Regions from separate parts of the Arthrobacter sp. V1I9 genome, predicted to be linked through region 1. Evidence: predicted binding sites of a transcription regulator. Region 1 holds the regulator's gene; the other holds the start of a gene.

Region 1 (14,444 bases):
ATCTGTCTGAACAGGCTGTGAAACAGGCCCTGGAGCACCGCCTCACCGTGGCCACGGCCGAGTCCCTGACGGCCGGCATGGTGTCCGCCGTCCTCGCCGACACCCCGGGAGCCTCCGGAATGCTGCAGGGAGGCGTGGTGGCCTACCAGAACTCCGTGAAGGAAAACGTCCTCAAGGTATCCCCGGAACTCCTGGCCGACGTCGGGTCGGTTGACAGCGATGTGGCGGCAGCGATGGCGGACGGGGCCAGGGCAGCCCTTGGCGCCGATATCGGCATTTCCACTACCGGGGTAGCGGGACCGGAAGCACACGATGGAAAGCCTGTGGGAACTGTGTACATCGGCATAGCGACGGGTACAAGATCAACAGGGTTCGAGTATGTGTTTTCCGGAAGCCGGGCGGAGATCCGCGGACAGGCCTGTGGGGCTGCCCTGGAACGGCTGCTCGAAGCGCTGGCATCCTGAAGTTACCCGGCTGTAAAGTTGGCGGGAACAAAAGCCGGTACCGATTAGTTATTACATTGTGTCGCTTCCGGAGAGCGGAGGCGCCTAGGATGAAAACACTAATGGTTCGCTCCACGGCGGACCGGACTATGAGGAGCAAGGCGATACAGATGGTAAAGCAGCCCGTATCCGTAAACGGCGTTGTCCGCTGGAAGGATGTGGGCCTCGCCGATCAGGCTAAGAGCGAACAAAAGGAGCGCAAGATGGTTGTACTTCGTCACGAAATTGGTGATGTCCTGCGCGATGTTCGCCAGCGTCAGGGGCGCACGCTCCGTGAAGTCTCGCACAGCGCCCGTGTCTCCTTGGGTTATCTCAGCGAGGTTGAGCGCGGCCAGAAGGAAGCATCCTCCGAGTTGCTGTCCTCGATCTGCTCGGCCCTGGACGTCCCCTTGTCCAGCATGCTTCGTGAGGTCAGCGACCGCGTGGCAGTTGCCGAAGGCGTAGCCGTTCCGGACACCGTACCCCAGGAATTCTCCCAGCGTTACGGACGTGACCTCGATCGCGACCTTAACAATGAACTGAACGACGAACTTTCAACGGGCCTGTTCTCAGGGGCCCGGTAAGGGCTGACCACCTTAAGGTTGCCCTGCAACTCATGAAGCCTCCGGCGGTGTGCCGGGGGCTTCAGTTGTTTCTGGACACTCGCGTCGGAGCGTAGCCGTCCTGCCCTGGCCGGGCGGTGCTGGTTTGCCCTGCCTGCTAGTCCCCGGAAGCGGCGGGGGCCTGCGGGCCGTCGTGCGGGAAACCGTCACGCTCATAGGTGGAGTTGAGCTTGGACATAAACCGGGCCAGCTCCTGCAGGTCCTCCACCGGCCATTCCCCCAGCCGTTCCCGGAAAACCTGCCGACGGGCATCCTGGACCTGGTGCATCTTTTCCTCCCCCTTGGGTGTCAGCCTGATGGCCTGGGCCCGTCCGTCCAGCGGGTCAGCCTCCTTGGACACCAGCCCGATGCTCTCCAGGAAGGCAATCTGCCGGCTCACGGAAGGTTTGCCGACGCCGATGTTCATTGCCAGGTCCGTGAGCCGGATGGGGCCCTCCCGCCGGATGACGGTCAGCAGGCCATAGGCCGCGGGTTCCATGTCCGGGTGCACCTGCCGGGAGAGCTGGTTGGATATGGCCCGTGCGCGCCGCCAAAAAAGGCTGATTTGATGTTCCACGTTCTGCAGCGCGGCGTCCACGGTTGCATCGTCTTTGCGGCCGTCCGCGGGCGGGACGACGGGGGAGTTGCTCATGGCAACAATTCTAGGGTGCGGGATCGTGAGAGACTTTTCTGGTGCGAATCAGCGACTATTGGCGACTTATGGACGACGAATTTGGCGCCGGGTACTCGCGGGTCCTCAGCAATACCCTGGTTCTTGCCGGGGTAGGCGGGCGCACCGCGGACCAGGCACTGGCCGCCGGCGTGGAACCGCGCAAGGTGTGGCTGGCCGTCTGTGATGTGCAGGACGTACCGGCTGAGCGACGCCTGGGCCGGGACATCAAACCCCGCAGCGAGTAGTGGTTTTGTCCTGACACGCCGCGCGGTTGTTCGAATACCTGTTCGGGTAAAGCTATGCTTTTCCTAGCGGGTTTTCCACATAGCCGCCGTCAACCGGCCGGAATGTCAGTGGGTCCCATTAGCGTCAGAGATGACCAATAAACGGCCGCTGAGGCCACTCCAAAGCGAGAAAGCATTAGAGGTGTGAACCATGGCGGCAGCCCCGGATCGTGCAAAAGCGCTCGAAGCAGCGCTTGCCCAGATCGACAAGCAGTTCGGTAAAGGCTCGGTCATGCGGCTCGGGGACGAAGTCCGGGCCCCGATCGAGGTTATCCCTACCGGTTCCATTGCGCTGGACGTAGCTCTGGGAATTGGCGGCCTTCCGCGTGGCCGCGTCGTAGAAATTTACGGGCCGGAATCCTCCGGTAAGACCACCGTGGCCCTTCACGCAGTGGCAAACGCCCAGCGCCAGGGCGGCATCGCGGCCTTCATCGACGCCGAGCACGCCCTTGACCCTGAATACGCCGCCAAGCTCGGCGTGGACACGGATGCGCTCCTGGTTTCCCAGCCGGATACGGGCGAACAGGCCCTGGAGATCATGGACATGCTGGTGGGCTCAGGCTCCCTGGACGTCATTGTCATCGACTCCGTCGCCGCCCTGGTGCCGCGCGCTGAAATCGAAGGCGATATGGGCGACAGCCATGTGGGACTCCAGGCCCGCCTGATGAGCCAGGCCCTGCGTAAGATCACCGGCCGCTTGAGCCAGACCAAAACCACGGCGATCTTCATCAACCAGCTCCGCGAAAAGATCGGCGTCTTCTTCGGTTCCCCCGAAACCACCACCGGTGGCAAGGCGCTGAAGTTCTACGCCTCCATCCGTATTGACGTGCGCCGCATCCAGACCCTCAAGGAAGGCGCCGACTCGGTCGGTAACCGCACCAAGGCCAAGATCGTCAAGAACAAGATGGCCCCGCCCTTCAAGATCGCAGAGTTCGACATCATCTACGGCCAGGGCATTTCGCGCGAGGGCGGCATCATCGACATGGGTGTTGAGCACGGCATCATCAAGAAGTCCGGCTCCTGGTTCACCTATGACGGCGACCAGCTGGGCCAGGGCATGGAGAACTCGCGCAGGTTCCTCCGCGACAACCCCGAACTGGCCGCCGAGCTTGAGCGCCTCATCAAGGAAAAGCTCGGTGTTGGCGTGAAGCCGGCGGAGCCCGAGTCCAAGGACTCCCCGAAGCTGAAAGCCGTTGACGGGTTCTAAACCTTGACCAGTGCTGAAAGTGCGCGTCCCCGCCGGGCCAAAACCGGCGGGCGGCGCGCTGCTTCGTATTCCAACGACTTCCAGGACGGCCCGGGTCCAGGTTCGCCGGTTGCCGGTGACCCTGAACCGGATCCCGTTTCCGTTGCCCAAGCCATCGTGTACCGGCAACTCGCGGCTTCCGCGAAAAGCAGGCTTCAGCTTGCCCGCAAGCTCGCCGAACGGAATGTCCCGGAGGACGTTGCCGAGGCGGTGCTGGACAAGTTCCAGGCGGCGGGGCTTGTCAACGACGCTGAATTTGCGGACATGTGGGTGCGGAGCCGGTCGCAGTCCCGGAAGCTGGCGAAGGGGGCGCTCCGCCGCGAACTTGGGGAGAAGGGCGTCGACCAGGAAACAGCCGCCGCAGCGCTGGAACAGCTCTCCGACGCCGACGAGGAAGCCGCCGCAAGAGGCCTCGTGGAGCGAAAATTGCGTCCCGGGACTAATTTGGGGGACAGGACGGAACGGGACAAATTGACGCGCCGGCTGGCTTCCATGCTGGCCCGCAAGGGGTATCAGCCCTCCCAAGCGTTCCGCATTGTCAGCGAGGTCCTCGATGCCCACGGTGCTCCCGACAACGACGAGCCACTGAACCGGTACCCTTAACAGGTGAGTTTGACCATTCCTTCCCCTCTTTCCGGCACCAACCCGTCTTCAGGATCCAGCGCCGTGGCCCAGCCTGCCCCTGCTCCGGAAGCCGGCCAGGGGAAGGCCCGCACCTATGAGGTGCGCACCTTTGGCTGCCAGATGAACGTGCACGATTCAGAGCGCATGGCCGGCATGCTGGAGGACGCAGGCTACGCGCCGGCAGAGGGTGGTGCGCAGGCGGACGTAGTGGTGTTCAACACCTGCGCGGTCCGCGAGAACGCCGACAACAAGCTCTATGGCAACCTCGGCATTCTTGCCCCGGTGAAGGCAGCCAACCCCGGCATGCAGATCGCCGTCGGCGGCTGCCTGGCGCAAAAGGACCGGGAAACCATCCTGAAGAAGGCGCCCTGGGTGGACGCGGTCTTTGGCACCCACAATGTCGGCGCCTTGCCCGCCCTGCTGGAGAGGGCCCGGCACAACGATGAGGCGCAGCTGGAGATCCTGGAGTCGCTGGACGTCTTCCCGTCCACGCTGCCCACCAAGCGTGATTCCGTGTACTCGGGCTGGGTTTCCATCTCGGTGGGTTGCAACAACACCTGCACGTTCTGCATCGTTCCGGCCCTGCGCGGCAAGGAAAAGGACCGCCGGCCTGCGGACATCCTCGCTGAAATCCAGGCCCTGGTGGATGACGGTGCCATCGAAGTGACCCTCCTGGGCCAGAACGTCAATTCCTACGGCGTGGAGTTCGGCGACCGGCAGGCCTTCTCGAAGCTTCTGCGCGCCTGCGGGGAGATCGAGGGCCTGGAGCGGGTCCGGTTCACCAGCCCGCACCCTGCGGCTTTTACGGACGACGTCATCGATGCCATGGCCGAAACGCCCAACGTGATGCCGCAGTTGCACATGCCGCTGCAGTCGGGCTCGGACAAGGTCCTGCGGGACATGCGGCGGTCCTACCGCTCCACGAGGTTCCTTGGAATCCTGGACAAGGTCCGGGAGAAAATTCCGCATGCCGCCATCTCCACGGACATCATCGTCGGCTTCCCCGGCGAGACTGAGGAAGACTTCCAGGCAACCCTGGACGTGGTGGAACAGTCCCGGTTCGCGACCGCCTTCACCTTCCAGTACTCCAAGCGCCCCGGCACCCCGGCGGCGGACCTGCCGGACCAGCTGCCGAAAGCCGTGGTGCAGGAGCGCTTCGAGCGGCTCACGGCGCTGCAGGACCGGATCGCGGCGGAGGAGAACCGGAAACAGCTCGGCCGCCGGGTGGAGGTTATGGTCACCGCCCAGTCAGGCCGTAAGGCCGGGGAGACCCACCGGCTGTCCGGACGCTCCCAGGACCAGCGCCTCGTGCACTTTTCGGTACCGAACGGTGCCCCTGCGCCGCGCCCGGGCGATCTTGTCACCGTCACCATCACCGAGGCCGCTTCCTTCCACCTGGTCGCCGATCCCGTCATTGAGGATTACAGCCTGCGGCGTTCCCGCGCCGGTGACGCCTGGGACAGGTCCCAGGCCGATTCCTGCGGGGCACCGGTACCGGGGACGGCCAACGGCCGGGCCGGGGTTTCCCTCGGGATGCCTTCGCTGCCTGTCCGCAGCCGGTGACCCGTGGGCTCTCCGCCGGTTATCGCCGTCGTCGGTCCCACGGGTTCCGGTAAGTCAGACCTCGCGGTAGGCCTCGCCCTTGAGCTGGACGGCGAAGTCATTAACGCGGATGCAATGCAGTTCTACCGCGGCATGGATATCGGCACAGCGAAAATCACGGTTGATGAACGCAGGGGAGTTGCGCACCACCTCCTGGACATCCTGGACGTCACGGACGAAGCCAGCGTTTCCCAGTTCCAGCAGCAGGCACGTGAGGCTATCGCTGACATCCACGCGCGCGGCAAGCGGGCCATCCTCGCCGGCGGCTCGGGCCTGTACGTTCGGGCTGCCCTTGACGTCCTCGAATTCCCCGGGACGGACCCGAGGCTGCGGCAGCAGCTGGAGAATGAGCTGGCCGCCCAGGGCAGTGGCGCAATGATGGCCCGGCTCGCAACAGTTGACCCGGATTCGGCCGGCAGGCTCTCGGACGACAGGCGCATCATCCGTGCCCTGGAGGTCCATCAACTCACCGGCCGGCCATTCAGTTCCTTTATGCCCCGGCGCGAGTACTTCCAGCCCGCCGTTCAGATCGGCCTCACCGTGGACCGCGACCAGCTCCGGGAGCGCCTGGCCCGCCGGGTGCATGGCATGGTGGAGAACGGCCTGCTCGCCGAGGTGGAGCGGCTTGAAGCGCAGGGGCTCCGGCAGGGCAAAACCGCGCCCCGCGCCCTCGGTTACTCGCAGTTCCTGCGGGTCGTCGACGGCGCATCAACAATCCCCGAGGCCGTTGAGGAGACCATCGTAGCCACCCGGCAGTTCGCCCGCCGCCAGCTGACCTGGTTCCGTGCCGATTCCCGGATCAAGTGGCTGGACTGGCAGGATCCGCACCTGGTGCCCGCTGCAGCAGCACTCAGCCGGTAGATACGGGTGGTTACAGAGGCACTGCGGCCGGCCGGTACCCTTGAAACCATGAACGCAACCCTTGCCGCGACGACAGAGCACGCCTTCCGGACGCTGGGCGGGCTCCGCTTCTCCAAGGGGCACGGCACCGGCAACGATTTTGTCCTGGTCGCCGACCCCGAGGGCCTGCACACGATAGCTGCGGACCAGGTGGCAGCCCTGTGCGACCGCCACCGCGGCATCGGTGGAGACGGCCTCATCCGCGCCGTTCCGTCCCGCCTCCTGCCCGAGGGCCGGGAACTGCTGGCCGCAACCCCGGACGCTGAATGGTTCATGGACTACCGCAACGGCGACGGATCACTGTCCGAGATGTGCGGCAATGGCGTCCGGGTCTTCGTCCACTTCCTCCGCACCGAGGGCCTGGTGGACCTTCCCGACGGCGGCGCGCTCACCATCGGCACCCGCGGCGGGGCAAAAACGGTCGTACGGACCGGCGAGGATTACGCCGTCGACATGGGCCCATGGGAGTTCATCTTCCCCGGCGAGGCTACCGCCAAGGCCATGGATTCGCTGGTCACGGCGGACGGGCTGGAAGTTCCCCGTCCCGCGCTGTCCGTCAGCATGGGCAACCCCCACACTGTGGTTGCCCTCGCCGAACTCTCGGAACTCGAAGGGACCCGCCTCTTTACGGCACCTGTGGTTGATCCGGTGCCGGTCAACGGCACGAACGTTGAGTTCGTCGTTCCGTCCGAACCACTGGTGCACGACGGCGTCGGTTCCGTCACCATGCGTGTCCACGAACGCGGGGTGGGGGAAACCCAGTCCTGTGGAACGGGAGCCTGCGCCGCAGCCGTGGCCATCCGGCACTGGGCAGGGGCGGAAGCGCCGGACACCTGGCTGGTTCACGTTCCTGGAGGCGTGGTCGGCGTCAAATTCTTTGCCGGCCCCGGAGGACACGAGCACGTGGAGCTCAGCGGTCCCGCCGTTATTGTGGCAGCTGGGACGCTTTCCTGACCTTCAGGATCCGGAAGGACTTGGACGTTGACTCGCGGCTCACGCTGAAGGAATTGTCCAGCTCTGCCGCCAGCCAGCGTTGAAGCGAGTCCGAGCCCAGGTTCTTCTGCACCACCAGCCAAGCCGTTCCGCCTGGCGCCAGGCGCGGCAGCCACAGCTTCAGGAGTGAATGCAGTTCGTCCTTGCCGATCCTGATGGGCGGATTGGACCAGATGGTGTCGAAACGCACCTCCGGGTCCACCGCATCAGGCGTACTGGCGGCCACATTGGACAGTCCCAGCGCAGCCGCATTCTCGTTGGTGAGCGTAATGCACCTTTCATTGACATCCACGGCATAGACCCGGGACTGCGGCGAACGCAGTGCCATGGTGAGTGCAATCGGACCCCAGCCGCAGCCGATGTCCAGCAGGTTTCCGGCAGGCGCGGGCGCGGGAACCTCGGCCAGGAGCACAGCGGTTCCCTTGTCAATCCCGTCCGGGCTGAAGATTCCCGAGGAGGTCTGCAGCCTGCGCGTTTCCCCTGCAAGTTCAACCGTGAGCGGCTTTCGCGTGAACGGGCCGGCGGGGGATGCGCTGAAATAGTGTGCAGACTCCATAACTCGCCAGAGTAGTTCCACTTGCAGCGTAAAGTGAAACTCTGCTCTTTGCTCCTCTGCTAGGGTTGAACCCATGTTCCTGATCTTCGAGTAGCCGGCACGGGCACTGCCCGTTCCGCAGCCATGTCCCACAGCGACGCAGGTATCAATCCTTCCGCACAGTGCACCGGACCACGCGTATGCGTTCAATCCGGCCGCCGGACAATACTCGAAGGCCAGCCTCCCGCTGGCTCTTTCGCCGATTCTCCGGCTCCTTCTACTTCGCCACCTCCCCGCGATGTGGCCGCCACCGCCGTCCGCTTTTCAGGCCGGCGCGACAAACCAGGAGAACCGCATGACCGCAGGCCGTCAGCCCAGCGCGAATACTTCCCCAAGCACCACCAATCGGCACTATTCTGGAATTGCCGAATCTTCAAAGGAGACCATGACCAGCCAGCCCAACACCGGATCCGATCCAGCCGCCCAGGACATGAGCCCTGAGGAAATCCAGGCCGTGATCGACCGGATTCTCTCCAAGGACGTACCGGCCAAATCCGTCAGCACGGCAGGCGATGCAAGCCGCGGCGACGGAAGGGCCGTACTGGGCAAAGCCCAGGCCATATCCCGCCTGGATGAAGAACACACAACGTACGACGGCGACCAGCAGGATCTTGAGGAACGCCGTGCCCTGCGGCGCACGGCAGGCCTTTCCACCGAACTTGAAGACGTCACCGAAGTTGAGTACCGCCAGCTCCGTCTGGAACGCGTAGTCCTCGCCGGCATCTGGTCGGAGGGAACCCTCGCCGACGCGGAAAACTCGCTGCGGGAGCTTGCCGCCTTGGCTGAAACAGCCGGGTCGGAAGTTCTGGACGGACTTGTGCAACGCCGTGACAAGCCGGACCCGGGCACCTTCCTGGGCTCAGGCAAAGCGCTGGAACTGAAGGACATCGTGATGTCCACCGGCGCAGACACCGTTGTGGTGGACGCTGAGCTGGCCCCGTCCCAGCGCCGTGGCCTTGAGGACATCGTCAAGGTCAAGGTCATTGACCGGACAGGGCTGATCCTGGACATCTTCGCCCAGCATGCGAAGAGCCGGGAAGGCAAGGCGCAGGTGGAGCTCGCACAGCTCGAGTACCTCCTGCCACGCCTCCGCGGCTGGGGCGAGTCGATGTCCCGCCAGGCCGGTGGCCAGGTGGGTGGCGCAGCGGCCGGTATGGGCTCGCGTGGTCCCGGTGAGACGAAGATCGAACTGGACCGCCGGAGGATCCGTACCCGCATGGCAAAGCTTCGGCGCGAAATCGCCGCGATGAAGCCTGCACGGGAGACGAAACGCGCCAACCGCCGTCGTAATGAGGTGCCCTCCGTGGCAATCGCCGGGTACACCAACGCCGGCAAATCCTCACTGCTGAACCGCCTCACGGACGCCGGGGTGCTCGTGGAGAACGCACTGTTCGCCACGCTGGATCCCACGGTGCGCAAAGCAGAAACCGCCGACGGGCTGGGATATACGCTGGCCGATACCGTCGGATTTGTCCGCTCCCTGCCCACCCAGCTCGTAGAGGCGTTCCGGTCCACCCTCGAGGAGGTTGCCGACTCCGACTTGATCCTTCACGTCGTGGACGCCTCGCACCCGGACCCTGAGGGCCAGATAACTGCAGTCCGCAAGGTCTTCAGCGAGGTGGACGCACGCAAGGTTCCGGAAATCATTGTCCTCAACAAGGCCGACGCCGCAGATCCCTTTGTGGTGGAACGGTTGAAGCAGCGCGAACCGCGCCACGTTGTGGTTTCGGCCCGCACGGGGGAGGGCATCCCCGAGTTGCTGAAGGCGATCAGCGAGTCCATTCCGCGTCCGTCGGTCAAGCTGGAGCTGCTCATCCCCTACGACCGTGGGGACCTGATGAGCAAGCTGCACGACTCCGACGCCGAGATCATCAGCGTTGACCATGATGAAGCCGGTACCCGGGCAGTTGTTAAAGTCCGGGAAGGCCTCGCGGCTGAACTGGAACCATTCGTCAGCAATGACTGACCTCGTGGCTGACGAAGCCACAGGCACGGCCGGCGAGCAGTTCGTCATCGAGCTGCTCGACCGCGCCGTTGCCGGCATGGGCGGGCAAAGCCGGAGTGGGCAACATGAAATGGCCAGGCAGGTGGCCCGGGCAATCGAGACCGGCGACCACCTGCTGGTCCAGGCCGGGACGGGTACGGGCAAGTCCCTGGCGTACCTGATACCCCTGATAGCCCACGCCCTGGAGAGCGACAAGCCGGCCCTGGTGTCCACCGCAACGCTTGCCCTGCAGACGCAGATTGTAGGCCGGGACATACCCCGGCTCCTGAAAACCATCACTCCGGCGCTGGACCGGCCGGTAAAAGTGGCCCTGGTCAAAGGGCGGTCCAACTACGTCTGCGTGCATAAACTCGAAGGCGGGTTTCCCTCCGAGGAGCCCGCGGAGGGCCAGCTGTTTTCCCTGGGGGAGGACACCAGCGTCCCGCACTTCGCCGCGGCTGTGGGCGGTCCTGCCTCCCAGCTGGGCAAGGAAGTGGTCCGCTTGCGGGAATGGGCGGAGAAGACCACCACCGGCGACCGCGATGAGCTCCTGCCCGGCGTCACCGACCGCGCCTGGCGGCAGGTCTCCATCACGTCCATGGAATGCCTGGGCGCCCAGAAGTGCCCCATGGCCGCAGAGTGCTTCAGCGAGCTCGCACGGCAGGACGCCGCCGAAGCCGATGTTGTGGTCACCAACCACGCCATGCTCGCCGTCAGCGCCTTTGAAGGCCTGGCAGTGCTGCCCGAGTACGACGTCGTTGTGGTTGACGAGGCCCACGAACTCCAGGACCGCGTAACGGGCGCCGTCTCCGGACAGCTCTCGGTGGCCATGGTCCACGCGGCCGCCGCCGGCGCCCGCAAGCACACCGCCATCACGGTGGACGCGCTCAACGCCGCCGCCGCAAACCTTGAGGTGGCCCTCGCGTCAGTACCGAACGGTTTGCTCCCCAATGGCCTCAACGACGAGCAGCTGGACTGCATGGACCAGCTGCGCGATGCCTGCCGGGCAGCACTGTCTGACTCCAAGGGGGACAGCAGCACCACTGCCGACGGCGGGCGGCAACTCGCGCGCTCCCGGCTGATGCTCATCCTGGAACTGTGCGAACGGCTCCTCGCCGCCCGTGAGAACCGGGAAGTGGTCTGGTTTTCCCGCGCCAGTTCCTTTGACCCGCAGCAGGGATACTCGCAGCCCGACGAGACAGCGCCCGCCCTGATCAACATCGCTCCGCTGTCCGTAGCCGGGCGGTTGCGTGAGGGCCTGTTTACAGGTCATACGGTGGTGCTGACCTCCGCCACCCTCGCCATCGGCTCAGCCTTTGAGCCCGCGGCAGGCGGACTCGGGCTGGTGGGAGAAGGCGCCCCCAGCTGGACCGGCATTGATGTTGGATCCCCCTTTGACTACCCCAAGCAGGGAATCCTGTACGTGGCCGGGCACCTGCCCAAGCCGGGCCGGGGGGCGTCCCCCGAATCGCTCGCCGAGTTGGAGGCCCTGATCAGGGCCTCCAACGGCGGCGCACTGTGCCTGTTTTCGTCCCGGCGCGCGGCAGAAGAAGCAGCCGATGCACTGCGGCCCAAGCTGGATATGACCATTTTGTGCCAGGGCGACTCCACCATGACGGCCCTGGTGAAGCAGTTTGCCGACGAGCCCGACACCTGCCTGTTCGGCACAATGTCGCTGTGGCAGGGCGTGGACGTTCCCGGGGGCTCCTGCCGCCTGGTGGTCATCGACCGGATTCCCTTCCCCCGGCCCGACGATCCACTGATGACCGCCCGGTCCCGCGCCGTGGCACAGGCCGGCGGCAACGGCTTTATGTCGGTCTCCGCCACCCACGCTGCAATCCGGCTTGCCCAGGGTGCGGGCCGGTTGATCCGGTCCACCGGGGACAAGGGTGTGGTGGCGGTGCTGGATTCGCGGCTGGCCACCGAGCGTTACGCCGGATTCCTCCGCGGTGCGCTGCCGCCGTTCTGGTCCACAACGGACAGGAAGACCGCGATTGCGGCGCTGGAGAGGCTGGCCAAGGAGAAGGTGTGAGCCGGCGCCGCAGCCCGCGGCTTAGAGCGAGCGGAGCACCGACACAACCTTGCCCATGATGGTGGCGTGGTCGCCAAGGATGGGCTCGTACTGGGTGTTTTGGGGGAGCAGCCAAGTGTGGCCGTCGCGCTGGCGGAAAGTCTTCACAGTGGCTTCGTCGTCCAGGAGCGCCGCGACGATATCTCCGTTGGCGGCGTCTGCCTGACGGCGGACCACCACCCAGTCGCCGTCGCAGATTGCGGCGTCCACCATGGAATCGCCGGCAACCTTGAGCATAAACAGTTCTCCCTGGCCCACGAGCTGGCGGGGGAGCGGCATCACGTCCTCCACCACCTGGTCCGCCAGGATGGGACCGCCGGCAGCGATCCGGCCCACGAGGGGAACCATGGCAGTGTCCATGGCGGTGGGAAGCACGGTAACGGTGCCGCCACCTCCGGGCAGGAGAGGAGCCGGCTCGGCCGCCTGCTTGGGAGAACCGCCGTCCAGGGTGAGGGGCATCAACACCTCCATGGCACGCGGCCGCTTGGGATCGCGCCGGAGGTAGCCAAGCTTTTCGAGCTGCGACAGCTGGTGGGTGACGCTGGACAGGCTCGCCAGGCCAACGGTGTCACCAATCTCCCGCATCGAGGGCGGGTAGCCGTTGTCATTAACAGAGCGCTGGATGGTCTCGAGGATCTTCTTCTGCCGTGGCGTCAGGCCCTTGGCGGTCTTCTTCGGTTGGGAGGTTGCCCTTCCCCCGGCGGCTGCTGCTGCCATATTCGCCAATGCCTTTCGGTTGCCCCGGACTCCTGTGGCCCGGACCTGAAGTTCACGCCGTAGATTGTCAGACCCTGCTGATCAACTTCAGAGTGGTTGTTCTTTCCTTCAAAGCTAGGCCAGCCACATTGCTTTTTCAAACATTTGTTCTAGCGAGTCTCGACATTGTTCGTTGATAAGTGCTAAAACAGTAGAAGCAAAGTTCGAACATTTGTTCTACTTCGAACGCGGACATTCGAAGACTCGGACCAAGAGTCGCGGGGCTGCGGATCCGGAGGGGGAACATCGGGCAGCACAGTACGGTCCAGGAGGGCTAAGTCATGTCAGCTACATCTGCTTCGCAGGATTCATTCTCGGTGCACCACCTTATGTCCGGGCCGGACCAGCGGCCGGCGGAGCGTCCCACGCCCCTCCCGCCCCTGCGCCTGACGCGTCGCGGAAAGATCGTCCTGATCGGAATTCCCCTGGTCCTGCTGGCGGCCCTGCTGCTTTCCCTGGCCGGTTTCTTTAACTCGCCGGCAAGGGCCTCCGAATCGGCGACGGACCTGGCAGTTACCCCAACCGTTACCGTTACCGTGCAGGCGGGGGAATCACTGTGGGCCATTGCGGGAAGCATCGCCCCGCAGCGGGACGCGCGCGACGTCGTGGCTGACATCGTCCAGCTGAACAACCTGACCGGCGGTGCGGTCCTTCCGGGCCAGCAGTTGTACGTCCCCACCCGGTAGTGGCGGCCGTCCCAGGAAGCCGTCACATTTTCCGGCGCCCGGCGCGGGCACTAAACTGTTCAGGTGAATGACCAGCTAGAGCGCCTCAACCGGCTACCCCTCCGCAGCAACCTCCGTGGGCTTACCCCTTATGGTGCGCCCCAGCTGGAAGTCCCCATCCTCCTCAACGTCAACGAGAACACCCATGGTGTCCCGGGGAGCGTACGGGCAGCCATCAGTGCGGCAGTGACGGAAGCCGCTGCCGGTCTCCACCGGTACCCGGACCGCGAGTTCACGGAGCTGCGCAGGGCCCTGGCGGAATACCTGGGGCATGGGCTCGATGAGTCGAATGTGTGGGCCGCCAACGGGTCCAACGAAGTGCTCCAGCAGATTCTCCAGGCTTTTGGTGGCCCCGGCCGCACGGCCCTCGGCTTCCCTCCCACGTACTCCATGTACCCGTTGCTGGCCAGTGGTACGGACACCGAATACATCGTGGGTGAACGCGCTGACGGCTACGGTCTCAGCGCAGAATCCGCAGCGCTCCAGGTGAAGGAACTGCAGCCCAGCATCGTTTTCCTCTGCTCGCCGAACAACCCCACGGGAACCGGCCTGGGGCTCGATGTGGTGGAAGCCGTCTACGAGGCCGGGCATGCCAGCCAGACCATTGTCATCGTGGACGAGGCCTACCACGAGTTCGCGCACGACGGAACGCCCAGCGCCCTGACCCTCCTTCCCGGCAGGGAGCGGTTAATCGTCTCGCGGACCATGAGCAAGGCCTTCGCCCTTGCTGGCGCGCGCCTGGGCTACATGGCCGCGGCTCCGGAAGTGACTGACGCACTGCGGCTGGTGCGGCTGCCGTACCACCTGTCCGCCGTAACGCAGGCAACTGCCCTCGCGGCCCTCCAGCACCGTGAGGCACTGCTGGCCGATGTTGAAGACATCAAAAGGCAGCGCGACCGGATTGTGG
Region 2 (14,444 bases), 600 kb from region 1:
CCCATGCAGGTGGATGCGGAACTCAACGAGGACGGCACCGTGCGCAAGCCGGCCCAGGATTACTACCTGAAGCCGATGAACTGCCCCATGCACAACCTCATCTTCCGGTCCCGCGGCCGTTCCTATCGCGAGCTGCCCCTGCGCCTGTTTGAATTCGGCTCGGTCTACCGATACGAGAAGTCCGGCGTGGTGCACGGCCTCACCCGTGTCCGCGGCATGACACAGGATGATGCCCACATCTACTGCACCCGCGAGCAGATGAAGGACGAACTCACCAAGACGTTGAACTTCGTCCTCGGCCTCCTCAAGGACTACGGGCTGAACGACTTCTATCTTGAGCTCTCCACCAAGGATCCCGAAAAGTACGTGGGTGACGACGCCGCGTGGGACGAAGCCACCAGGACCCTCGCCGAAGTGGCGCAGGAATCAGGGCTGGAGCTTGTTCCGGATCCGGGCGGAGCCGCGTTCTACGGCCCCAAGATTTCCGTGCAGGCAAAGGACGCCCTGGGCCGCACCTGGCAGATGTCCACCATCCAGCTGGACTTCAACCTGCCTGAGCGGTTCGAACTGGAATTCCAGGCTGCCGACGGCACCCGCCAGCGTCCCGTGATGATCCACCGTGCGCTGTTCGGCTCGATCGAACGGTTCATGGGCGTGCTCACCGAGCACTACGCCGGCGCTTTCCCCGCCTGGCTCGCCCCCGTCCAGGTGGTAGGCATCCCGGTGGCGGAGACGTTCAACGAGTACATGTTCGACGTCGTCGACCAACTTAAGGCAGCAGGCATCCGGGCTGAGGTGGACACCTCCTCGGACAGGTTCCCCAAAAAGATCCGCACCGCCAGCAAGGACAAGATCCCGTTTGTGCTGATCGCAGGCGGCGATGACGCCGAGGCAGACGCCGTATCGTTCCGCTTCCGTGACGGAAGCCAGGACAACGGCGTGCCCGTGGCAGAGGCAGTCAAGCGGATCACGGAAGCCGTCCGTAACCGGACCAGCTAGCGGAACGGAACAGCACCGTGCAGGAGAACACAGGCACAGGATATCCAGGGGATGCCGGCGTTACCGACGACTTTGACCTCGCCGGTGTCCCGGACGCCTTCCAGCGCCTGTGGACTCCGCACCGCATGGCCTACATCAAGGGCGGCCAGCACCAGTTCAAGAACGAAAACGACTGCCCATTCTGCATCGGGCCAGGCCGGACCGACGAGGATGCGCTGATCGTCTACCGGGGGAAGACCTGCTACGTGGTGCTGAACCTGTTTCCGTACAACCCGGGGCATCTTTTGGTCTGCCCGTACCGTCATATCCCCGACTACACCGACCTGACCGTCGAGGAGACGGTGGAGTTTGCCGAGCTGACCCAGACGGCCATGCGGGTCCTGCGGAAAGTATCAAACCCGGGCGGATTCAACCTCGGCATGAACCAGGGTGTAGTGGGCGGCGCCGGCATCGCCGCGCACCTGCACCAGCACATCGTTCCGCGCTGGGGCGGTGACGGGAATTTCTTCCCCATCATCGCCCAGACCAAGGCGATCACGCAGACCCTTGACGAGGTCCGCCAACAGGTCGCCGACGCCTGGCCCGGGGAGACGGATGCTGAATAGGCACGCCCGCGGGTTCTTCACCGCACTGTTCACCCCGCTCGCCCGCTGGCTCCTTCGGATCGGCGTCTCACCGGATGCGGTGACCATCATCGGTACCGCCGGTGTGGTGGTGGGCGCCCTCGTTTTCTACCCCCTGGGACAGCTCTGGTGGGGAACGCTGTTCATCACCGCGTTTATCTTCTCCGATGTCCTGGACGGCATCATGGCCAGGATGCAGGCGGTGGGCAGCCGCTGGGGCAACTTCCTCGACTCCACCCTGGACCGGATCGCCGACGGTGCACTCTTCGCCGGTCTGGCCGTCTGGTTCTTCACCGGCGGCGCGAATGTTCCCATCGCCATGGCAGCCACCGTTTGCCTGGTCCTTGGCATGGTGGTCTCCTACGCCAGGGCCAAGGCGGAGTCACTGGGTTTCACGGCCAACATCGGCATCGCAGAACGTGCAGAACGCCTCGTGTCCGTGCTGGTGGTCACCGGCTTTACCGGCCTCGGGCTGCCGCTGGTGGTGTTGCTGGTGACGCTTGTGCTGCTCGCCCTTGCCAGCTTCATCACCGTGGTCCAGCGCGTGGTGTCGGTACGGCGCCAGGCACTTGCGGAACCTTTCCCGGCTGATTAAGACGAATTGAGCCGCCCGGGTGTGGTGAGACTAGTATTAGGACTGCCCGGTCAATGGATCCGGCAACCCGGTGTGTGTACAGATGGCATCTCCGTGCCGCCCTGCACGCCCGGCGAAGGTCATCTATCTACCCATAGGGGTTTTTGTGTCTACACCTGATGTAAGCAGCGAGGCCGGTTCGTCCGCGAACAGCGTCACGGGCAGCAACCGCGTAAAGCGGGGCATGGCTGAGATGCTCAAGGGCGGCGTCATCATGGACGTCGTCAACGTCGAACAGGCCCGCATCGCCGAAGACGCCGGTGCCGTTGCTGTGATGGCGCTGGAACGCGTTCCGGCCGATATCCGCGCCCAGGGCGGCGTCTCCCGCATGTCCGATCCGGACATGATCGACAAGATCATCGACGCCGTGTCCGTGCCGGTCATGGCCAAGGCCCGGATCGGCCACTTCGTTGAGGCCCAGGTCCTGCAGTCCCTGGGCGTGGACTACATTGACGAGTCCGAGGTCCTGACCCCGGCCGACTACATCAACCACATCGACAAGTGGAACTTCAAGGTTCCCTTCGTCTGTGGCGCCACAAACCTCGGTGAGGCGCTGCGCCGCATCAACGAGGGCGCGGCGATGATCCGGTCCAAGGGCGAGGCCGGCACCGGCGACGTCTCCAACGCCACCGGGCACATGCGCCAGATCCGCTCCGAGATTGCCAAGCTTGCCGCCCTGCCCGAGGACGAGCTGTACGTTGCGGCCAAGGAACTGCAGGCGCCGTACGAACTGGTCAAGGAAGTTGCCGCTGCCGGCAAGCTTCCCGTGGTGCTGTTCACCGCCGGCGGCATTGCCACCCCGGCCGACGCCGCCATGATGATGCAGCTCGGCGCTGACGGCGTGTTCGTCGGCTCCGGCATCTTCAAGTCCGGCAACCCCGCCCAGCGCGCGGCCGCCGTCGTGAAGGCGACCACCTTCTTTGATGACCCCGACGTCATCGCCAAGGCCTCCCGCGGCCTCGGCGAAGCCATGGTGGGCATCAACGTCGACGAGATCCCGCAGCCGCACCGCCTGGCCGAGCGCGGCTGGTAGTTCGCGCTCCTGCTTGCGACGGCGGCGGGTCACCTTTTTTGGTGACTCGCCGCCGTTGTCGTGGGGAGTGGGGTTAGTCCAGGCCGCGGCGCTTCAGGAGCGGCTCAAGCTTTGCTTCGCGGCCTCGGAGGGTCTTGAAGGAATCCAGGGGGTCGCGGCTGTTTCCCCGGGACAGCAGCTCCCGGCGGAAGCGTTCACCGTTGGTCCGGTTGAGGCCTCCGTTCTCTGTGAACCAGTCCACTGTTTCGGCGTCCAGCACCTCGCTCCAGATGTACGAGTAGTAGCCTGCCGCGTAACCGGCACCGGCGAAGACGTGCTGGAAGTATCCTGTGCGGTAGCGCGGCGGAATCAGGGCATGGGCAATGCCGGCAGCCGCCAGGGCCTTGTCCTCGAAGGCAACGGCGTCCTCCGGTACCTCGGTGCTCCCCAGGACGTGCCAAGCCAGGTCCAGCAGTGCCGCCCCCAAATACTCCGTGGTGGCAAACCCCTCGCCCCAGAGCCGTGATGCATCCAGTTTGTCGACGATGTCCTGCGGGAGCGGCTCCCCGGTGGCGTGGTGCTTCGCGTAGTTGGCCAGCACCTCCGGCCACATAATCCACATCTCATTGACCTGGGACGGGTACTCTACGAAGTCCCGGGGGACCGACGTGCCCGAAAACCGCGGGTAGGTCACGTTGGAAAACAGCCCATGCAGGGCATGTCCGAACTCGTGGAACGTAGTCCGCAGCTCATCCAGGGTCAGGAGCGCAGGTTCGCCTGCCGGCGGCTTGGAGATGTTGAGGTTGTTGATGACTACGGGCTTGGTCCCCAGCAGCGACGACTGTTCCACCAGGGAATTCATCCAGGCGCCGCCCCGCTTGGACTCACGGGTGTAGTAGTCGCCGAGGAACAGGCCAAGGGCGGTGCCGTCCTCGTTCCGGACCTCCCAGACACGCACATCCGGGTGGTAGCCGGAAAGGTCCTCCCGCTCGTGGAAGGTGATGCCGTAAAGCGAGGTGGCAGCGAAGAAGACTCCGTCCGTGAGGACCCGGTCCAACTCGAAATAGGGCCGAAGGGCCTGCTCGTCCACGTCGTACTTTTCGCGGCGGACCTTGGCCGAGTAGAACGCCCAGTCCCAGGCCTCCAAGGGGTGTCCGGCTGCCTCAGCTAGAGCCGCGGCCTCGAGGTCCGCGTTGCGGACCGCGGCGGGCGCCATCCGGTTCAGCATCGACTGGACCGACTCGAAATCGGGTGCGGTCTGGAGGTCCACCACGAGTTCGGCGTAGTTGGCGAAGCCCAGCAAAGCAGCTTTTTCGGCGCGCAGGCCCGCCATGGACCGGGCGAGTTCGAGCACGTCCAGGTTCCCGCCGCTGCTGCCGCGGGCCACGGACGCCTCAAACAGCCGACGCCGGATGTCGCGGTTCTCCAGCGCGGCAAGGGCAGGCTGGTTGGTCGGCTGGATCAGGGTCAGGAGAAACTTTCCTTCATGCCCTGCTGCCCGGGCCGCTTCAGCGGCACCCGCCACGTCGTCGGCCGGCAATCCCGCCAGGTCTGCGGAGTCCTCAAGCAGGAGGGCCGCGGACTTCATGGCCTCCTTGACGCGCTGGCCGAATTCGGTTCCCAGCCGGGAGAGTTCGGCATTGAGCGCACGGAGCCGCTCCTGCCCTGGGCCATCCAGTTGGATGCCGGACTGCCGGAAGTCCTTCAAATATTCGTCCACCAGGCGGGCCGGCTCCGGGTCAAGACCGGCCACGTCGATGGCGGCGAAGCGTTCGTAGAGTGGCTTGTTCAGGAACACTTCGTCCTGATGGGCCGAGAACCGCGGCGAGAGCTGGGTTTCAAGATCCCGAATGTCCTCGGAAGCGTCGGCAGAAACAAGCGTAAAGAAGGCGGCGGCAGTCCGCTGCAGCAGCAGCCCGGAGCGCTCCATCGCTACAGCAGTGTTGTCGAAGGTAGCGGGATCAGGATTCTCGGTGATCGCCAGGATTTCCGCCAGATGCTCAGCGAATCCTGCCTCCGCCGCTTCGGCGAAGTGGGAAGGCCCGATTTCCGTGAACGGTGGCAGAGCGAACGGAAGCGTGCTGGGAGTGAGCAGGGGGTTTGTCATGACGCAAATCTTCCATACGGGTCATGCCATCACAACGACCCTCAAATGCTCGTGGCGGCCGGGCACTGTACCAACAATGAGCGAGTTGGAAGGTCCCTTCTCACTGTACCCGTCGTGCAGTGTTCCGCCGCCGGCTGCTGGACGTCGGGTGGGTCAGCGCGGGCGGCGGGCCGCGTGTTCCCTGGCGAGTTCCGCAAACCGGTCGTTCGGCTGCCCGGGGTCAAAGGACCCGAATTTACGCTCAGCGGCCGTGCGGATCAGGAAGTCGGCAATCGCCGGGTTCTTCGGCAGCAGCGACCCGTGCAGGTAGCTCGCCACGATGTTGCGGTAGCGGGCGCCTTCGTGGCCATCGCTGCTGTTGTTTCCGGTGCCCTTGGCCACGGTGCCGAGGGGCCGGACGCCGTTGCCGAGGGAGGTCTGCCCACTGTGGTTCTCGTAACCCAGCACCTCGCCAAACTCCGGCGTGGCCACCTTGACGTTGCCGATCAGGCGCTCATCGGTGCCGTGGGTTTCAACGTCAAGGACGCCGATGCCGGGGATCACCGCCCCGGTGCGTGTTTTGAAGAACCGTCCGAAAAGCTGGTACAGCCCGCAGATCACCAGCATTGGAGCGCCGTCCTCGGCCAGGTCCTTCAGCACTCCCGCGCGTGCCTGCAGGTCGTCCTGGATCACCAGCTGGCCGCTGTCCTGGCCGCCACCGCCCACAATGATGTCGGCGTCCTCCGGGAAGGGGTCGCCGACGTTATATTCGAGCAGCTCCGGCGTGTAGCCGTGCCACCTGATGCGCTGTTGGAGGACCAGGGCGTTTCCCCAGTCGCCGTAGATGTTCATGTCCCGCGGGTAGAGCTGCACCACCCGGATGGTGCCCTTGCTCTCCTGCACCGGGTCCATGCCTGCGTGGCTCAAGAGACAACCTCCACGGTGGTGATTTTGGACAGCTCGCGGCGGATGGCCAGCATTGCGGTGTAGGTGCAGAAGATGCGCTTCGGCTTGCCTCGGGCCTCCCTGATGAAGGCGGCAAGGGCCGGCGCAATCTCGGTCTCGACCCCGCCGATCCGTACTTCGTCATACTGCAGGCGCAGGGCCATGTCGTAGGCGCGGGAGCCGGTTAGCTGGTCCACTCCGCCCTCGCGCAGTGAGTCAAATTCAACATCCCAGAGCCAGGACATGTCGCGGCCGTCGGCGTAGTTGTCGTTGATGGCGATCATGGTGGCGTAACCGCCGGCGGGGAAGGATTTTAGGCCGAGCCGGAACCCGCTGGGGTTCTTGACCAGGACGAGGTCCAGGGGCTGGCCGTCCACCGTCAGGCTTTCGCCGCGTCCGAACGCGGGCGCAACCTGGGCGAGTGCCGTCAGCAGGGTGTCGTGGTCGGCGGTGGCGGCGCCGCCACCGCAAATGCTCCGCGCGAGGGTCAGCGCGGCGGCGGCATTGAAGATGTTGTATACGCCGCGGAGCTTCATCCCGGTGGAGACCGTGACGCCGTCGTACTCAAAATCGGCGGTGTCCGCACCTACTTTGCGGAGTACGACGTCGGCCGCGGGCTTTTCCGGCAGGCCTGCCGGAGCGGGGCTTCCGGGGGCGGCGCGCATGTCGTCGTCGTTCGGGAAGGTGCCCAGCAGTGAATCGTCCAGGCCAAAGTACTTGACGTCCTGACCGGTGAGGGTGGCGGCAATCCTGGCTACACGGGGGTCCTCGCGGTTCAGCACCACAGTCCCGGTGGTCTTGGCGGCGATGTGCTGGAGCAGCTGTGCCGTCTTGTCGATCTCGCCGAACCGGTCCAGCTGGTCGCGGAGGACGTTCAGCAGCAGGCAGTACCGGGGCGGGACGCTGTTGACGAAGTGCACGGCGTGGGCCTCGTCCAGTTCCAGGACAGCGATGTCGGCGTCGAGCCGGCCGCGCCAGTCCACTTCACCCAGCAGCGCGGCGGCCACACCGCGCGTGAAGTTGCTGCCGGTGCGGTTGGTGAAGACCTTGAGCCCCTGGCTCTCCAGCAGCTCCACCACCATTTTGGTGGTGGTGGTTTTGCCGTTGGTGCCGCTGACCACGGCGACGCCGTGGGGGAGCGTGGTGAGCGTCCGGCGCATGAAGCCGGGATCGATTTTTTCGACCACGAGCCCGGGCAGGGCAGAACCGCCGCCCCGTAGCCGGGACACACGGCGAACCAGCTTGCCGAGCGGAACACTGAAGTAGAGCATTGTTCGAATATATCCCAGCAAGGGCATGGAACGGCCGTCGGGGTGTGGTTGCCGGGCCGGTAAGGAAGGCTTGGCCACGTATGCTGGGTGGATGACAAATTCCCCTTCAGGCCCTTTGGCGCGCCTTGGCTCCGGCCTGCGGATCGGCGTGCTGGCGCTCCAAGGTGACTTCCGCGAGCACCTCCGCGCCGTCGAGGCAACCGGCGCCGAGGGTGTAGCCATCCGCCGCCCGAAGGAACTGGACGGCCTGGACGGGCTGATCATTCCCGGCGGGGAATCCACGGCAATCGACAAGCTCGCCCGCGCCTTCGAGCTGGCTGAGCCCCTCCGGGAACGCATCGCCGAAGGCCTGCCTGTATACGGTTCCTGCGCCGGCATGATTCTGCTTGCATCGGACATTGCCGACCCGGCCACTGACCTTTCCGGAGCACCGCAACAGACCTTCGGGGGCCTGGACATCACCGTGCGGCGCAACGCCTTCGGCCGGCAGCGCGAGTCTTTCGAAACCGACCTGGACTTTAAGGGACTGGATTTCAGCGCCACGGATTCCGGCGTTCCTCCTGTCCACGCCGTCTTTATCCGGGGCCCCTGGGTGGAACGCGTAGGCCCCGATGTGGAGATCCTGGCCCAGGTGGAACCGGCGGATCCGGAGCACGCGTCCCACGCAGTCCCGTTGCCGGGGACGGCTAGAATTGTTGCAGTGCGTTCCGGCCACCTGCTGGCCACCTCCTTCCACCCGGAAGTGACTGGGGAAAAACGCGTACACGAACTTTTTATCCGCATGATCAGAGGAGAAGCGTAAAGCATGTCAGGGCACTCCAAATGGGCAACGACCAAGCACAAGAAGGCCATCCTCGACAGCCGCCGTGCAAAGTCGTTCGCCAAGCTGATCAAGAACATCGAAGTCGCTGCCCGCATGGGCGGACCGGACCTCTCCGGCAACCCCGGCCTTGAGCTCGCCGTCACCAAGGCCAAGAAGACGTCCGTCCCGGCTGACAACATCGACCGCGCCATCAAGCGCGGCGCCGGGCTCACCGGCGAAGTGGTTGACTACACCGAGATCATGTATGAATGCCGGGGCCCGCAGGGTTCGGCGCTGCTGATCGAGTGCCTGACGGACAACAAAAACCGCGCGGCGTCGGAAGTCCGGTTGGCCATTTCCCGCAACGGCGGCACCATCGCCGATCCAGGCTCGGTCAGCTACCTTTTCAGCCGCAAGGGCGTGGTGTCCCTGCCGAAGAAGGACCTCACGGAGGACGACGTCCTGATGGCTGTCCTCGACGCCGGCGCCGAGGAAGTCAAGGACAACGGCGAGTCCTTCGAAATCCACTCGGATCCGAAGGACCTCCAGGCCGTCCGCGATGCCCTCAAGGATGCAGGGATTGAGTACGACACGGACGAGGCCGAGTTCGTCCCGTCCATGGAAGTGCCCCTGGACCTGGAAGCGGCCAGGAAGTTCATGAAGCTCGTGGATGCCCTGGAGGACCTCGACGACGTCCAGAACGTCTACAGCAACGCTGACCTCAGCGACGAAGTCCAGGCCGCCCTGGAATCCGAGTGACGCCCGGCCTTGCCCGCTGAAGCCGGCTTTCCTGCACAGACCTGGGTGCGCGCTGAATCCTGCGCGCCTGCTGTCATCGGGTGCCCGTGACGCTGCGAGTACTGGGGGTTGACCCAGGGCTCACCCGCTGCGGCATCGGGGTGGTGGACGTGGAACGGAACAGGCGCGCCACCATGGTGGCCGTCGGCGTGGTGGGAACCTCCCCGGAGGAAACGCTGGACCAGCGGCTCCTGGTGATCGCCCTGGCCATCGACGAGTGGCTGGACCGCTACGAACCCCAGGTCCTCGCCGTCGAACGCGTCTTTTCCCAGCTCAACGTGAGCACGGTGATGGGCGTTGCCCAAGCGTCTGGCGTGGTGATTGCCGCCGCTGCGCGCCGCGGCATCCCTGTGGCGCTGCACACTCCGTCGGAAGTCAAAGCTGCCGTCACCGGCAGCGGCAACTCCAACAAGGACGCGGTGACCAAGCTGGTCACCAAGATCCTCCGGCTGGACGCGCCGCCCCGCCCGGCCGACGCCGCCGACGCCTTGGCGCTGGCCATCACCCACGCCTGGCGGGCAGGCAGCGGTGCGGCCGTTGCCACCACCGGGCCGGGGAGTTCTTCGCTGACGCCGGCTCAGAGAGCGTGGGCCGAAGCCGAAGCGAAGGTGCGGCGCGCACGTTGATTGTCCTGGCTGCTTGCTAGGGTATTCGTAAATATGTTCGGATAGCCGGTCCAGCCCTCTTCCCCAATGGCCGCCCGGCAGTACACCAGGAGCCACGCCCTTGATTAGTTTCCTCCGCGGAACCGTAGCGCACGTTGGGCTGTCCACGGCCGTCATTGACCTCAACGGCGCGGGAATGAGTGTCAACGCCACGCCGCAGACCCTCAGCGGGCTCCGCACGGGGGAGGAGGGCCAGCTTTATACGTCCCTGATCGTCCGGGAGGATTCGCTTACCCTCTTCGGCTTCGCGTCCGACGACGAGCGTGAGGTTTTCGATGTCCTGCTCAGTGTGAGCGGGGTGGGCCCACGGCTGGCTTTGGCGGTTCTTGCAGTGCACGATCCCGAGGCCATCCGGGTGGCGGCACACACAGAGGACAGCAAAACCTTCACCAAAGTGCCGGGAATCGGCCCGAAGGTGGCCGGCCGGATCGTCCTGGAGCTCGCCGGAAAGCTGGTTCCGCACGGCACCGCCGGTGCAGCCAGTGCACCCACCGCTGCGGAAGCTGCCTGGAAGCCGCAGGTAGTCGCCGCCATGACCAGCCTCGGCTGGTCCGAAAAGGACGCTTCAGCGAGTATCGACAAGGCGCTGGCCGATGATCCGGAAGTCTCTTTCCGTGGCAATGTTCCGGAGATCCTGCGGACCACCCTTCGCTGGCTGGGCCAGGACGGGGCACGTGCCGGCAACCGCGTAGGCAGCCGTGGCTGAACCGTCAGTGGTGGCGGCGGGGGAGGAGCCGGAGGAGCGGGCCATCGAGGCCGCGCTCCGGCCCAAGAACCTGCACGACTTCGTAGGACAGCACCGGGTCCGCAAGCAGCTGTCACTGGTGCTGCAGGCCTCCCGGATGCGGGGCCGGAGCGCGGACCACGTGCTGTTTTCCGGTCCGCCGGGCCTGGGCAAGACCACGCTGGCCATGATTGTTGCGTCCGAGATGAACGCCCCGCTGCGGATCAGCAGCGGCCCCGCCATCCAGCATGCGGGAGACCTCGCGGCCATCCTTTCCTCCCTGTCGGAGGGCGAAGTCCTGTTCCTTGACGAGATCCACCGCATGTCCCGGCCGGCCGAAGAAATGCTCTACATGGCCATGGAGGACTTCCGCGTGGACATCGTGGTGGGCAAGGGAGCCGGCGCTACAGCCATTCCGCTCGAACTTCCGCCGTTCACCCTGGTGGGGGCGACCACCCGGGCCGGCCTGCTGCCCGGGCCGCTACGCGACCGCTTCGGCTTCACCGGGCACCTGGAGTTCTATTCCGTTGCCGAGCTCGAGCTTGTCCTGCGGCGCTCCGCGGGACTGCTGGACCTCAAGGTCAACTCCGCCGGGTTCAGCGAAATCGCCGGACGTTCACGCGGCACACCCCGTATCGCCAACAGGCTGTTACGGCGGGTACGGGACTGGGCGCTGGTCCACGGCATCGAACAGATCGACGCGCGGGCGGCATCCGCTGCGCTGGACATGTACGAAGTGGACAAAAAAGGACTGGACCGGCTGGACCGGTCGGTCCTGGAGGCGCTGATCACGAAGTTTGGCGGCGGCCCTGTCGGGCTCTCTACCCTCGCCATCGCCGTCGGAGAAGAAACCGAGACCGTGGAAACCGTTGCCGAACCCTTCCTGGTCCGGGAGGGGCTTCTGGGCCGCACCCCGCGTGGCCGGATCGCCATGGCTCCTGCCTGGACCCACCTCGGCTACGCCATCCCTTCCGGCGTCTTCGGGCAGGAGCCGCTGGACCTCTTCGAAACCGCCGGCGGGGACGCCGGGGGCACGGAAGGCTGGGCCCCGGATAGCCAATAACAGGCTCCCTTCAGTTTTTCCCTTTAGACTGGTATGACGCTCGGCACGTTCGGGTCTTTGTTTCGTGGGCAGCACCGGCCGCCCGCGCCGCTGGGGAAGGAACCCGTCAGGCCTCTGGCTGCCTGACAGGTCTGCCCTTGGCTGGAGCGAGGCCGATCTTGCTGGAAATTCAGCCAGGCTCAATAATCAGCCAGGCACTATATAAGGACGGAATTCCCCTTGGATTTAATGTCAATTCTCCTGTTCGTCATGCTCGGCGTTTTCATCTTCATGATGTTCCGCCGCAACAAGAAGACGCAGCAGCAGCAGGCGGAGCTCCAGTCGAAGTTCGGCCCGGGCGTCGACGTTATGACCAGCTTCGGCCTGTTCGGCCGCATCGTTGACATCGACGATGAGGAGAACAAGGTCACCCTGGAACTTTCCCCAGGCAACCTCGCCACAGTGCACCGCCAGGCCGTCACCAAGATCATTGAGCCCGTAGTTGTTCCGGAAGCCGACGCCCCCGCCGTGCCGGATGACGCTTCATCCCTTACCGCCCAGGAGACCGGCAGCGCCGGTTCAACGGCTGAGACGCCGGACGAAACCCTCAAGCGCCTCAATGATGAGGGCAAGAAGGACAACTAGTCCGGCTGGTTCTTTACAACACCTCTACGGCTGCGGAACGCCGCCGGTGCCAGCGACAAGCACGCACCGGCGGTTCCTCCGTGAATAAGAGAAAGATCAACAATGGCACGAACTGGTTCTAAGAAACCAGGCCTCAGGGTCCTGGTCTGGCTCGGCGTAATCCTCGCCGTGCTGACTGCCGTCCTTGCGGGCGGCACCATGGCCGGCCAAGCGAGCTGGGCGCCCAAGCTGGCGCTCGACCTCGAAGGCGGCACCCAGATGATCCTGGCGCCGAAGGTGGAGGGCGGTTCGGATATCAATGAAGAACAGCTCAACCAGGCTGTGGCGATCATTCGCCAGCGCGTGGACGGCTCCGGTGTCGCTGAAGCAGAGATCAGCACGCAGTCGGGGCGCAACGTGGTGGTCAGCCTTCCCGGTACCCCCTCGACACAGACGCGCGACCTGATCCAGGCCTCCGCCGACATGAACTTCCGTCCCGTCCTCCTCAACGGAGCGGGCGCACCCGTCCCGCAGGAGTCGCGGGCCCCTGAGGACCAGCTGCCCAAGCCGGCGGCGAAACCCACCAACGGCAGCGACACCAACTGGATCACGCCGGAGATCTACCGGCAGTTTGAAGCCCTGGACTGTGACAACCCGGCCCAGGATGAGCAGGAGCGTTCGGACCCGGCCAAGCCGCTGGTCACCTGTGAGCCTGCTTCCGAGACGAACCCGGCCGTCAAGTACATCCTCGGCCCCGTGGAGGTCAAGGGCAGCAACATCGTCACGTCCTCCTTCCAGCTTCAGCAGGGTGCGCAGGGTGCCGTCACGAACGAGTGGGCCGTCAACATCCAGTTCGACGACGAAGGTACAGCCAAGTTCAAGGAGGTCACCGAACGGCTGAACCAGTTCTACGTGGCTGCCGGCGGTGACACGGGCAACGACCCGAAGGCCCAGTTCGCCATTGTGCTGGATGACCAGGTCATTTCCGCTCCCCGCTCGCTTGCCGTCATTACGGACGGCCGCCCCCAGATCACCGGCGGCTTCACGGAACAGAGCGCAAAGGCGCTCTCGGACCAGCTTCGGTTCGGCGCACTGCCCATCAGCTTCGAGATCCAGAGCGAGCAGCAGATTTCCGCCACCCTCGGTGGCGAACAGCTGCGCATGGGCCTCCTTGCGGGCGTGATCGGGCTGCTGCTGGTGGTGGTGTACTCGCTGTTCCAGTACCGCGCCCTCGGATTCGTGACCATTGCCTCGCTGGTGGTGGCCGGCATCCTGACCTACCTCGCCATCGCCATCCTGGGCTGGACCGAAAACTACCGGTTGTCCCTGGCTGGCGTGGCAGGCATCATCGTCGCCATCGGCCAGACGGCAGACTCGTTCATCGTCTACTTCGAGCGCATCCGTGATGAGCTCCGTGAGGGACGCGGCCTGGTGTCCGCCGTCGAAAACGGCTGGAAGCGGGCCAAGCGGACCGTCCTTGCCTCCAAGGCCGTCAACCTTCTTGCGGCCCTGGTCCTGTACTTCGTGGCTGTGGGCAACGTCCGTGGCTTCGCCTTCACGCTGGGGCTCACCGCCATCGCCGACCTCATTGTGGTGTTTATGTTCACGCACCCCACGCTGCAGCTGCTGGCGCGTACGAAGTTCTTTGGTGAGGGCCACCGGCTGTCCGGCCTTGACCCCAAGCGCCTGGGCGCTGTACCGCTCTACCGCGGTGCGGGCCGTATCCGTACCCCCGAAGACAAGCCCGCAGCAGTGGTCCCCGCCAAGAACGCAGGTGCGGTAGCCGAGGCAGAACGCCGGATGACCATTGCCGAACGCCGGATGGCGCAGAAGCAGGAGCAGCTCGCAGGCTCCTCGAAGTCTGCAGCGAAGGAGAACAAGTAATGCCAAGCTTCGCTAATTTCGGCAACGAGCTCTATACGGGCAAGCGCTCCTACAACTTTGTGGGCGCCAAGAAGATCTGGTTCCTCATTGCGGCGGTAGCCGTTGCCCTGTCCATCCTGATTCCGGTGGCCAAGGGCGGGTTCAACCTCGGCATCGAGTTCCGTGGCGGCTCCGAATTCACGGTCTCGAACGTAAAGACCACTGACGCTGCGGTGGGCGAAAAAGCCGTTACCGATGTGGTGGAGGGCAGCGTGCCGCGCGTTGCCAACGTGGCGGGAACCACTATGCGGATCCAGACCGACAAGCTCACCGATGACGAGACCCTCCGGATCAAG

What was found. The regulator LexA, encoded in region 1, represses DNA repair genes until DNA is damaged. The targets are predictions, from matches to a motif close to TCGAACANNTGTTCGA.
Region 2: the regulator LexA is predicted to act here: its motif matches at 9,822-9,837, upstream of ruvA (Holliday junction branch migration protein RuvA).

Annotation. Positions count from the first base shown of each region.
Region 1 is NZ_JAUSYU010000001.1:2,358,500-2,372,943, reverse strand. It holds gene QFZ70_RS11205 (CinA family protein) at 1-464, shown strand, start outside; gene QFZ70_RS11200 (helix-turn-helix domain-containing protein) at 614-1,066, shown strand; gene QFZ70_RS11195 (MarR family winged helix-turn-helix transcriptional regulator) at 1,203-1,736, opposite strand; gene QFZ70_RS11190 (DUF3046 domain-containing protein) at 1,778-2,002, shown strand; gene recA (recombinase RecA) at 2,193-3,248, shown strand; gene QFZ70_RS11180 (regulatory protein RecX) at 3,252-3,890, shown strand; gene miaB (tRNA (N6-isopentenyl adenosine(37)-C2)-methylthiotransferase MiaB) at 3,894-5,474, shown strand; gene miaA (tRNA (adenosine(37)-N6)-dimethylallyltransferase MiaA) at 5,478-6,374, shown strand; gene dapF (diaminopimelate epimerase) at 6,423-7,367, shown strand; gene QFZ70_RS11160 (class I SAM-dependent methyltransferase) at 7,339-7,962, opposite strand; gene hflX (GTPase HflX) at 8,387-9,967, shown strand; gene QFZ70_RS11150 (ATP-dependent DNA helicase) at 9,960-12,017, shown strand; gene lexA (transcriptional repressor LexA) at 12,039-12,773, opposite strand; gene QFZ70_RS11140 (LysM domain-containing protein) at 13,142-13,498, shown strand; gene QFZ70_RS11135 (histidinol-phosphate transaminase) at 13,562-14,444, shown strand, end outside.
Region 2 is NZ_JAUSYU010000001.1:1,763,190-1,777,633, forward strand. It holds gene thrS (threonine--tRNA ligase) at 1-999, shown strand, start outside; gene QFZ70_RS08450 (HIT domain-containing protein) at 1,017-1,604, shown strand; gene pgsA (phosphatidylinositol phosphate synthase) at 1,594-2,217, shown strand; gene pdxS (pyridoxal 5'-phosphate synthase lyase subunit PdxS) at 2,363-3,289, shown strand; gene QFZ70_RS08465 (M3 family metallopeptidase) at 3,363-5,375, opposite strand; gene QFZ70_RS08470 (type 1 glutamine amidotransferase) at 5,529-6,266, opposite strand; gene QFZ70_RS08475 (Mur ligase family protein) at 6,278-7,570, opposite strand; gene pdxT (pyridoxal 5'-phosphate synthase glutaminase subunit PdxT) at 7,662-8,372, shown strand; gene QFZ70_RS08485 (YebC/PmpR family DNA-binding transcriptional regulator) at 8,376-9,131, shown strand; gene ruvC (crossover junction endodeoxyribonuclease RuvC) at 9,218-9,796, shown strand; gene ruvA (Holliday junction branch migration protein RuvA) at 9,897-10,541, shown strand; gene ruvB (Holliday junction branch migration DNA helicase RuvB) at 10,534-11,622, shown strand; gene yajC (preprotein translocase subunit YajC) at 11,851-12,246, shown strand; gene secD (protein translocase subunit SecD) at 12,349-14,109, shown strand; gene secF (protein translocase subunit SecF) at 14,109-14,444, shown strand, end outside.